Regions from separate parts of the Myroides albus genome, predicted to be linked through region 1. Evidence: riboswitches for the same ligand, from Rfam matches in the RefSeq annotation. Region 1 holds a riboswitch; the other holds the start of a gene.
What was found. A riboswitch is a leader RNA that binds a small molecule or an ion and turns the genes downstream of it on or off. The one in region 1 is predicted to bind cobalamin.

Region 1 (5,162 bases):
TATAAGGTAGGAGTAATAGAGGCTTTTATTGTCGGAGCTCGCTTTGACGTTTCAGCGATCTGTTATGGATTTTTACCAGTTGTTTTATTATGGCTTATATCTTTATTTTTACCCAAGCGCTTTAATATAAGATATAGTCGCTTTTACGGTAGCTTTATCAAGTACTACTTAATCTTTGTATTAGTAGTGTTTTTATCACTTATTATTATAGACTATTTTTTCTATCAGTTTTTCCAATCTCATATCAATCTCTTGTTCTTCGGTATTTTTGAAGATGATACTACAGCTGTTTTGAATTCAGTATGGACGGATTATCCTATCTTCAAAATATTAATTACTTATGTGATTGCAATTGTAGGGTTGTTATTTGTTTCGAAAAGAGTAAAGAAATCATTGGCACGTCCTATAATACAACAGAGTAAAGCTTTATCACTTGTTTTACTATTGTTATTTCCTTTAGTTTTTGTTGGGATGCGTGGAAGTGTAGGAGTGTTTACGCTTCGCAGAGAGCACACCAATATTACAGCTAATGAGTTTGTTAATTCACTGTGTTATAATGCGCTTTATAGTTTAAAGTTTGCCAACTCAGAACGCAAGGAAAATAGGATAAACCCCGATATTGAAAGTGAATTAAAAGCTAATGGTTACGAAAGTTTGCTTGGTGTTTTACAGCACTATAAAGGAGAGCAGCTTGATTTGTTTGACAATAATTTAGAGCGAAAGACTGCCTATAGTGAATTCTTAGAGCAAAATCCTCCTAATGTTATATTCTTACAGATGGAGAGTATGAGTAATCATTACTTTGACATGAATTCAAAAGAATTTAATCTTATCGGAGATCTGGCAGGTCAATTAGATGACCTATACTATTTTAAGAATAGCTTATCAGCTTATAATGGTACGATACAGACTTTGGAGAATTTTATATTAGGTACACCAAAGACGATTATATCCCAATCTGTGTATTTTGACACTCCTTTTAGCAGTGCTATTACACTTCCCTTTAAGAGCAAGGGATACGATACGTATTTCTTGACAGGAGCGAGTATATCTTGGCGTAATATAGATAAGATGCTTCAAAAACAGTCTTTTGATTACATCGAAGGAAAGAATAATATTTTAGAATCCTATCCTGGTGCCGAAGAATTTGCTTGGGGGGTTCACGATGGTTATTTAATGGATTACATTTTAGATAAATTGAAAGTAGATGATGGAAAACCAAAATTCATTTTTGGTTTGACAATCAGTAATCATACGCCTTTTGTTGTTCCTAAAAGTTACACAACGCAACCTATCGTCATGCCAGATAGTTTAAAACAAAAGATAAGAGTTGATGAGCAAACAGCTTATGCCAACTTTTACTCTCATCAATATGGTGCTGCAATGCTTGCTAAGTTGATTGAAGAAGTTAGGAACTCTCCATTAGGTGAGAATACCATAATAGCAGCTTCTGGAGATCACAATATTCGCCAAGTTTTCGAATATTCTCCTGAAGAAGGTTTCCTCAAGCGAAGTGTGCCTATTTTGTTTTATATTCCAGAGAAGTATAAACCAAGTAATTTTGATCAAGAGAGAGTATCTTCTCATAAAGATATATTTCCTACCCTTTTTAATTTGAGTCTATCTGAAACCATTTATACGTATACAGGGGATAATTTATTTGGCAATGAGAGCAAATATCACTTTGCTATTAATGATTACAATTTTATAGCAGATTCAATCGGAGCTGTTGCAATAGAGAATAATCAACCCTATTACTATACATGGTCAAATTCGTCACAGAAGCGAAAGTTAAAGATTGACGAGGCAAATTCTACTCATGCTAAGTATATGTTAGAAAAGATGAAATCATTTACTACGATGAAGACGATTAAGATTTATCAAGATATCAATAAGGCACAAGAACTTAAAAAACAACTTTAGCCTTGGAAAGAGACTCAGTTGGGTCTCTTTTTTTTGCTGTATGGCGAAGAAGTCCTTCTGATTGGTCAGTAGGTAGGTCAGTAATTTTAAGCTATAAGATAGTTTATTTGCAAAGTTTGCTTATCTTCGCTGTCAAGATTCCAAAATAGGAATTAAAATATCAACAAAGAAAGGTTATACTTAGCTGTATACGAAAAGGGAATCGTGTGTAAATCACGAACTGTCGCGCAACTGTAAGTAACTTAAAATTCTTTACCCTCATAGTGTTCCACTGTCTATGTGTAGATGGGAAGGACGGTAAAAGAATGTTACAAGTCAGGAGACCTGCCTATCTTTAGTAGACCATGCTTTCGCGGTTTAGAGCTTATGTCAGAGTTGAATATCCTTAATGCAATCATTGTTTTTACAATGGTGTTTTTATTGTATTCACTTCTCTTTTCATTTGTTTCCTTTCCCAATTTATTATTGTTTACTAATTATAGGGTTCCTTTATTTCTCATCTGATATTTTATCAATATAAGTTTGAATTAATGGTAGTATCTGAATCAATCGAATTACAAATGCAACAAGCTGAAACACGTGTTTTTAAAGTGGTGTTTCCTGAAATAATAAATCATCATAATACGATGTTTGGGGGTAGGGTAATTTTGATGATGACAGAAACTGCTTTTATGACAGCTACGCGTTTTTGCCGCAAGAACTTTGTAATTGTCAATGCTGATAAAATTGATTTTTTAAAGCCAATACCTGCTGGTTCACTGATTGAAATGGTAGGTAATGTCGAGTCAATTGGCAATACAAGTATTCGCATTCGCGTGAATGTATTTAGAGAAAAAATGAAAGATATCGAACGCGTTGAAGTAGTTAGTGGTGTATTTACCTTAGTTGCTATCAACGATGATAATAGACCAGTTCGAATCTTAGATTAAGATATTTAAAATAATAAATTGTGTAAGCATCTTACATTTTTTAGTTTTTGGTAGAAAAATAGCTCCGTTAAGGGGCTATTTTCATTTTGTACTTTACAAAAAGTAGTTTATTTCGAATTCATATCAAAAGACCAAAACTAAGTAAAATGAACTTTTACTTTAAAAGGATAAACTCTTGATTCTTATTTCTCTTTACCTAATACGAATGAATTTGTTATTAGCATTAATAGAACCAGTAGTCTCATTAATGTTTTAATTACTAAAGAAATGAATATTTGGCTTGTCGTGTTTGTTTTAAGCTTCTAATGTGCTTTAGTAATGCTTTTTGATGTTTTTGAATTAATGAATGCACTTAATCTTAATTCTTTCTTGTTGGTTGTAACACTGAGATACTAATTATGAGCTCCTTTACTTCAATAAGTAGAAGTGTTTTCTTAGGACTTTCTTGCGGTTTCCTTGCAGTTTCTTGGGGGTTTTCCTCGCAAAAGGGGGTGTTTTCCGAAGAAAACCCCTAGCATACCGCAAGAATACCTAAAGGAAGTGCGATCAACTTAGTACCTAATCACTCTTGTAGTAGCGATGTTTTTTGGCTAACTACCTTAAAAATGTAGTCAATCAGTTTTCTTTTACAGTAAAGTTTCAATTGCTCGATATCACTTTAGCTGTTTATTTAGTAGTTTAATGAAGAAATTGCATACGTAGTTTGACTGATTTTTCTCGTTGTAAAATGTCTTCATATACTGACGTATTGTGAAAGCAGTTTAAAGTGAATTGTACTGAAGGAGATTGATTCGCGCAATTGTCTTTTCCTTTGAAAATGTTTTACTGTTAGGCTTTTATTTCTTCTATTTGAGTACTGTTGAAGGTGGGTATTGCGAAAGAAGGTAAGAACTGTTTTTGTACTGCGGCACTTTGTAATAGTGGGGAGAACTGTTCTTTTACATTTTCTTCAAAGACTTTTTAAGCTGATCCGACATTTCTACTATTGTAATGTATAAAAAACAACAAGTCTACCTTGATTAGAGGTAGACTTGTCCCAAAAACTAGAAGGTTAAAAATAATTTTAACAATATAAGAACTATTATATGATAGTTGACTTGCTGTGAGTCATGTTATCCTGATATCGATGACCCGTTCTAAAACGCACGTGGTTGGCAATTTTATTGCCTACATCAGTTGTACTATAAGTTGATTCTTTGACTAAGTCAGGAGTTAGCACTCCTTCGTTAATTGTGTGTAATACAGCATCTCTAATCGCTTCGGCAGCATCGTGTTCTCCTAAGTGATCTAACATCATTGCACCACTGAGAATAGATGCGATTGGATTGGCAATACCTTTGCCTTTTGCTTGTGGATATGATCCGTGAATAGGCTCAAATAGCGCTGTGTGCGTTCCTATCGATGCAGAAGGTAGTAGTCCAATAGATCCACCGATTACACTGGCTTCGTCTGAAATAATATCACCAAACATATTCTCTGTTAAGATTACGTCGAATTGTTTAGGGTTCAAAATTAGTTGCATTGCTGCATTGTCTACAAACATATATTCAACTTCTACAGTTGGGTATTGAGCTGCTAAGGATTGCACTACTCTTCTCCACAATCTCGATGTTTCTAAAACATTGGCTTTATCAATTAGGGTAAGTTTTTTGTTTCTTTTATCTGCGGCTTGAAAAGCTAGGTGTGCAATGTTTTCGATTTCATCTTGTGAATAGGAGCAAAGGTCTGAAGCAGCTCGCCCATCTGCGGATATACTCTTTTGGCCAAAGTATATCCCACTAATTAATTCACGAAAAATAACTAGATCTGTATTTTGAATAATATTTTCTTTTAAAGGACTTTGGTTAATTAGCTTGTTGTAAGCTTTGACAGGTCTAATATTGGCGAATAACCCTAATTCCTTTCGTAGGGCAAGTAAACCTTGTTCCGGTCTCACTGCAGCATTGGTATCATTGTCATACTTAGGGTCGCCAATAGCACCAAATAACACAGCATCTGTTCTTTTGCATACAGCTATAGTATGCTCTGGTAGGGGCTCATTTGCTTGGTCTATTGCCACTGCTCCAATTAAGGCATTGTGGTAATGTAGCTCAAAAACATAAGTTTGTGAGACAGCGTCTAATACTTTTATAGTTTCTTTTACTACTTCTGGGCCTATACCATCTCCAGAAAGTACTGCGATTTGGTAACTTTTTGTCATAATTAATTGTTTTGGTTGTTGCGCTCGAAAGCTTCTATTTTGCTCTTTTGACTTAGTAAATAGTCAATATCGTCGTATCCGTGTAGAAGACATATCTTCTTATAAGGATC
Region 2 (5,162 bases), 630 kb from region 1:
ATAACTAAGAGCGTTAAACAGAAAACGGTTAAAAGTTTTTTTATTCTTATCATAAATCAATGCTTAAAGTAAAACGAAAATTACGCCCAGGCATTGGGAAATTTGTTACGACCTCATAATATTGGTTCGCTAAGTTATTTGCTTCAACGATAGCTTTGAATTTATAATCTTTCCATTTAAAGCTCTTTTGAAGTGAAATATCATGAGTATACCAAGGTTGTATTTCATTGCGTTTTATGTTGTTTTTATTGCCATTATATCGCTTACCTACATAAATAAAACTGTAGTTAAGTCCCCAATCTTTGTAGTTTAATTCGACTATCGAAGATCCAGAATGCCAAGGAGCATATGGTATTTGATCTCCATAATATGACGGTTTTCCGTATAGTGTTAAACTCTTGTCTTTCGAGCTTGTGTATTCGTAGGTAAGGTTAATTCCTAAGTCTAAGTCAGGAAGTATATTTAATGTAGTTCCTACTGCTGATTCAATTCCGTAGTTTTCTACCTTACCAAGGTTAGTCATCATCCATCGCATCATACTTGAAGTAGGAGATGCTATGATTTTGTCTGTGATATTTGCATAATAAGATTCTACTGAAACGCGAAATTCTTTGACGAAAGAGTGGTTAAGTGCTTTATTGTAATTAATCCCTAAGTTAAATTGCCTTGATATTTCAGGTCTTAGGTTTGACGTTCCTAATTGTGTATAGTAGAGGTCATTGAAAGTTGGAAGTCGAAAGATGTATTTGTAAAAAGCATGAATGTTTAGATTGTGTTCATTCCAAGGTTTGTAACTTACAAATAGGGAAGGAGCCCAGACAGATCTATTTGGTGCTTTGAAATTGTGACGCACTTTTTCATTCGTAAAGGTTCCCAGTATGTTTCCTTGTGCTTTTACTTTACCTAAATCAACCGAAGTTGCAAAGGCAGTCATAAAAGTATATCTTTCAGGATAGGAGAATAAAGTACCTTGTCCTTTTCGTGTAGCATTTAGTTTGTTGTATTGCAGGTCTGTAGAAAGTGAAACTTCCCATATAGGGCTAATTTTATACAGATGAGCTGCAGATATATACCAGTCTTGTTGGTAGAAGGTATTGTCAAATTGGGGGTTATAGGTAACCTCCTCTCCTTGAAAATCTACCGTTTTACGAGAGGTGTAATTCATAAGGTCATAGGCAAACTTAGCTTTTAGCAGAAACTGGTATCGATCAGATACATATCTTGTCCATTCAGCTTGTCCCATAAAGTTTTTGTCAATTTGACGCTCGTTGATGTTCTCGGTTTCTAAGGTAACGTCACTTTTCTTGATAACAGCTCCTGGAAGACCTCTATCTGATTGATAGTAATATAGGTTTGCAGACCATGTGTTTTTATCGTCTTTACCATACCAAGAATTTTCAATTCGGTAAGCATCTATGTCGCTATTCAGGCGATGTCCGACTGTGTCGTAAGCGACTGTCCCATTTAGGTTATGTCGCTTTTGTCTGAATTTGTAACGGCCGTTAGAATGCATGTATTCTGCACTTATAGTAGTGCTAACATTATCGTTAATTTTGTATTCTGTACGAATGGAAGGATTGGTTAATTGAATGCTACCAGCTTTATACTTCGCTGATAGGTTAACATCTTTTCCCTCTGTGAAAACAGGCTTTTTAGTTTGGATATAGACTGTAGATGCTGAGGCATATTCTTTTGCAGACTGGAAGATAGTACTCCTTTGTCCATTATATAGTTTTATTGCCTCTACATTGTCAAGAGAGAATTTACCTAAATCCACAATACCGTTTTGTGCGTTTCCAATCTGTATACCATTGTAGAAGACTCCTACGTGGTGCGTTCCCATGTTTCGAACATCTATCGTCTTAAGTCCTCCCATGCCACCGTAATCCTTAATTTTTACTCCAGAAAAGTAGCGTAGGGCATCTGCTACACTATGGCTATTAAGTCGTTCGAGAGCTTCTCCCGAAAGTGTTTGTACTGGTATAAGATCTTTGAAAACTTCTTTTTGAATGACAATTTCATTTAATGTGGTAATACTGTCTTTTTGTGTTTGTGCAAAAAGCGTAACCTTGCCAACCCAGAGGAAGGCAATAGACAATAAGCAGAATTTTAATTTCATAGTTTTTGGGCTAATATTTAGTCTAATACCTTTGGGCTAATACAGACGCATAAAACATTAGTCCCTAAATTAGGGGAAGTGTTGTAGCGTGTTTGTTTTATACCCGAAAACATTAAACAGCAATCAATAGATGGCAGGTATTCTGACTTACTCTTTATACAAACGTCCTTCCCATATTAGGCCAATACAGTGGACAACGAGGTTTGCTAAATTTATGAGCTTACAGCAGCGGGTCTGTTTAGGACTTTCACCTAATTCCCTTTTTATTATTATTCTAATAAACCACCTTGATTGATACAAATATATGTAAAAAACTCATTTGAAAAAGGAATTAAGTAGCATACTATCAGAAAAATAAGGTCTTTCAAAGCTTGATGACTAAGTAACCTATTGCTTTTTGTAGATAAGGGTATGGATATTCCTCTTTTTATTTTTTGAAGAAAGTAATTATATTATCTAATTGTTTTCAACAGTGTGGAAATAGGGTAGGTGACTTTTATACGTTTTTGTTGCTTGTTTATTCATATTATCTTCAGCAGTGGGGTAGACACGCATGCCTCTTTTACCTTGGGTTTGTTCTGAGGAGATAATATTCAATTCAATTAATGTGTTTTTGGGATAAAGGAAGAACCCTTTGATGGAAGGAGAATCGATATCGATTAAAAGGAAGTCAAAATCGTCATCGTTAGAATAAGGTCTTGTTTGTCCATCCTCATCACGTTCCCATATTGCCACAAAAAGGCCTACTTTTTTAGGAGTTAGTTTCGCTTTTCTATAAATAATATTTTTGTTTTCTAACGTAAATGAACAGGCATTGTATTCACTTGTTTCTCTTGGGAACTTAAAATCACATGGTATTGCTTGAGTAGAAATGTTTAGTACACCTTGCAGTGTCTTTAAGAAGGATGGAATAGAAGCCATTATTATATAAATTTGAGGATAAAAAGTAAAAGTAATTATTGTTGTCGTAAATTTTGTAAAATCATTGTTTATTTGCAATATATTTAAAATAGTACCATGTTTTCAAAACCGAGAATTGCATTGTTTATTGGGATTCTGTGTATTTCAATTTTCCCTGTCATTGTAAAGATGAATTTGACTCCAAGTCTAATTTCTGCTTTTTATCGTATGGCAATTGCCGCACTATTTGTGGTTCCTTATGCTTTTATTACTAAGAAGTTGCATATTTATCCACGTAGAACGATGTTTTATATTGTCTTATGCGGTATTTTCTTTGGTTCTGATATTGCGGTTTGGAATCAAGCGATTCAAGGATCTACCGCGACACAAGCGACGTTGTTAACTAATTTAGCACCTGTTTGGGTAGGGATAGGAAGCTATTTTTTCTTAACTAATAAGCCAAGTATCAATTTTTGGATAGGGACGGTGTTTGCTTTGATAGGAATGGTTGTACTTGTTGGTGTAGATGTGTTTGTTAATTTGTCTTTTGATTTGCCATTCGGATTGGGTATTCTCTCAGGGGTCTTATATGCGTGTTATATCTTATTGAGTAAAAAAGTATTGGGCGAAGTAGGTGTAATTCCATTTATGACCTATAGTTTGCTTGTTTCTTCTCTTTTCTTAGGAATAGTTAATTGGATTAGTGGTTCCAGTTTTATTGGCTTTAGTACAGCAGGATGGTTAAGTCTTGTTGTACAGGGGATAGTTTGCCAATTGTTAGCTTGGTTGTTAATTAGCTATGCCACACAGAATATGAGGGCAACAAGAGTATCGTTGAGTTTATTAAGTCAAGCTCTTATCGCTGCTCTTTTGGCATGGATGTTCTTAGATGAGGATATATCAAGTAAGATGATTTACGGTGGAGTTATAATTCTATTTGGTATTGCTATCACATTTATCGAAAAACCTTTATGGTCTTTTAGAAAGAGAGTGATTAAGTAGAATAAGCACTGTTTTTTGGTTTAAATGCCTTATATTTAAATGATTAAATTTTTAAATATGAAAGTAGATTTTTATACTAAGGCAATACTAACTGTTATCGCAGGTTGTTTATTGATAATGGTAATTCGAGATTTATCAATTGTTCCAAAAGCCCATGCTACAGAGGGAAGTATTCCAAATTCTGCGCCTTTAGGATATGGATTAGTTCCTTTGAATGACGATGGTAGTATGAATGTGCGAGTAAGTAATTTTGATGAATATACTAACGATGTAAATGTTCGTTTTAACGATGAGTTGAAAGTGCGCATTACCAATTCTGAAATCAAGACATCAATGAGTAATTCTTTTGGTAATGTTATACGAGTGAAGCTTGAAAAGTAAGTTAGTTAAATGGTTAGTTAAGTAATTAGTTGCCGAACCAAACAGCGTAGTTTTTAATCATGATAAAAACTCCTAAACCAAAGAATACGATACCTGCAAAAACTTTCATGAAAGTTGAGGCAAGGAATCCTATAAATGATCCTACTGCTGCTTTGAAAGCTCTGGAAAGATCATCGCTTTTGTAAATTATTTCACCTATGAAAGCGCCTAAGAAAGGGCCAATGATAAAACCAAACGGAATAGGTGCGATTAAGCCAACAACTAATCCAATATTGGTACCCCATACTCCATAACTACTTCCTCCGAAACGCTTGGTACCCACAGAAGGAATTACGTAGTCGAGAATGGTGATTGCGATTGTAATGACGGCAGTAGCCCAAAGTAAATAACCGCTAACAGAAACTCCTTCTACAAAATACAAAGACAATAATCCAAACCAGCTTAAAGGAAGACCTGGAAGACCTGGTAATACACTGCCGATTAAGCCAATCAAGAGTAATGCTATACTTAATATTAATAGAAAATATTCCATCGATTTTTTTTTGTATTTTTGATTAATTAACGTCCGACATTAGTAATTAAGTATGTATAGGTTAGTATTTTTTACCATTATAGCTTTCTCTTTTACCGCTTGTCAGTTTTCAACTTCTAAGATAGAAAAAGAAGGTGAATTATTACAAAAAGAGTTAGAAAAAATTGATTGGTCCAAGGTGGATACCTATCCAAACTTTGAAGGTTGTGATACTATTCAAGATTTGCA

Region 2: linked by a shared signal. The riboswitch ahead of NWE55_RS08865 (TonB-dependent receptor) and the one ahead of NWE55_RS11670 (acyl-CoA thioesterase) in region 1 are both predicted to bind cobalamin.

Annotation. Positions count from the first base shown of each region.
Region 1 is NZ_CP102754.1:2,553,994-2,559,155, forward strand. Features, by position in the region: gene NWE55_RS11665 (LTA synthase family protein) at 1-1,923, shown strand, start outside; cobalamin riboswitch at 2,078-2,269, shown strand; gene NWE55_RS11670 (acyl-CoA thioesterase) at 2,454-2,852, shown strand; gene leuB (3-isopropylmalate dehydrogenase) at 3,934-5,052, opposite strand; gene leuD (3-isopropylmalate dehydratase small subunit) at 5,055-5,162, opposite strand, start outside.
Region 2 is NZ_CP102754.1:1,924,337-1,929,498, forward strand. Features, by position in the region: gene NWE55_RS08865 (TonB-dependent receptor) at 50-2,119, opposite strand; cobalamin riboswitch at 2,235-2,419, opposite strand; gene NWE55_RS08870 (MepB family protein) at 2,576-3,040, opposite strand; gene NWE55_RS08875 (DMT family transporter) at 3,137-4,021, shown strand; gene NWE55_RS08880 (hypothetical protein) at 4,079-4,402, shown strand; gene NWE55_RS08885 (DUF456 domain-containing protein) at 4,428-4,934, opposite strand; gene NWE55_RS08890 (hypothetical protein) at 4,987-5,162, shown strand, end outside.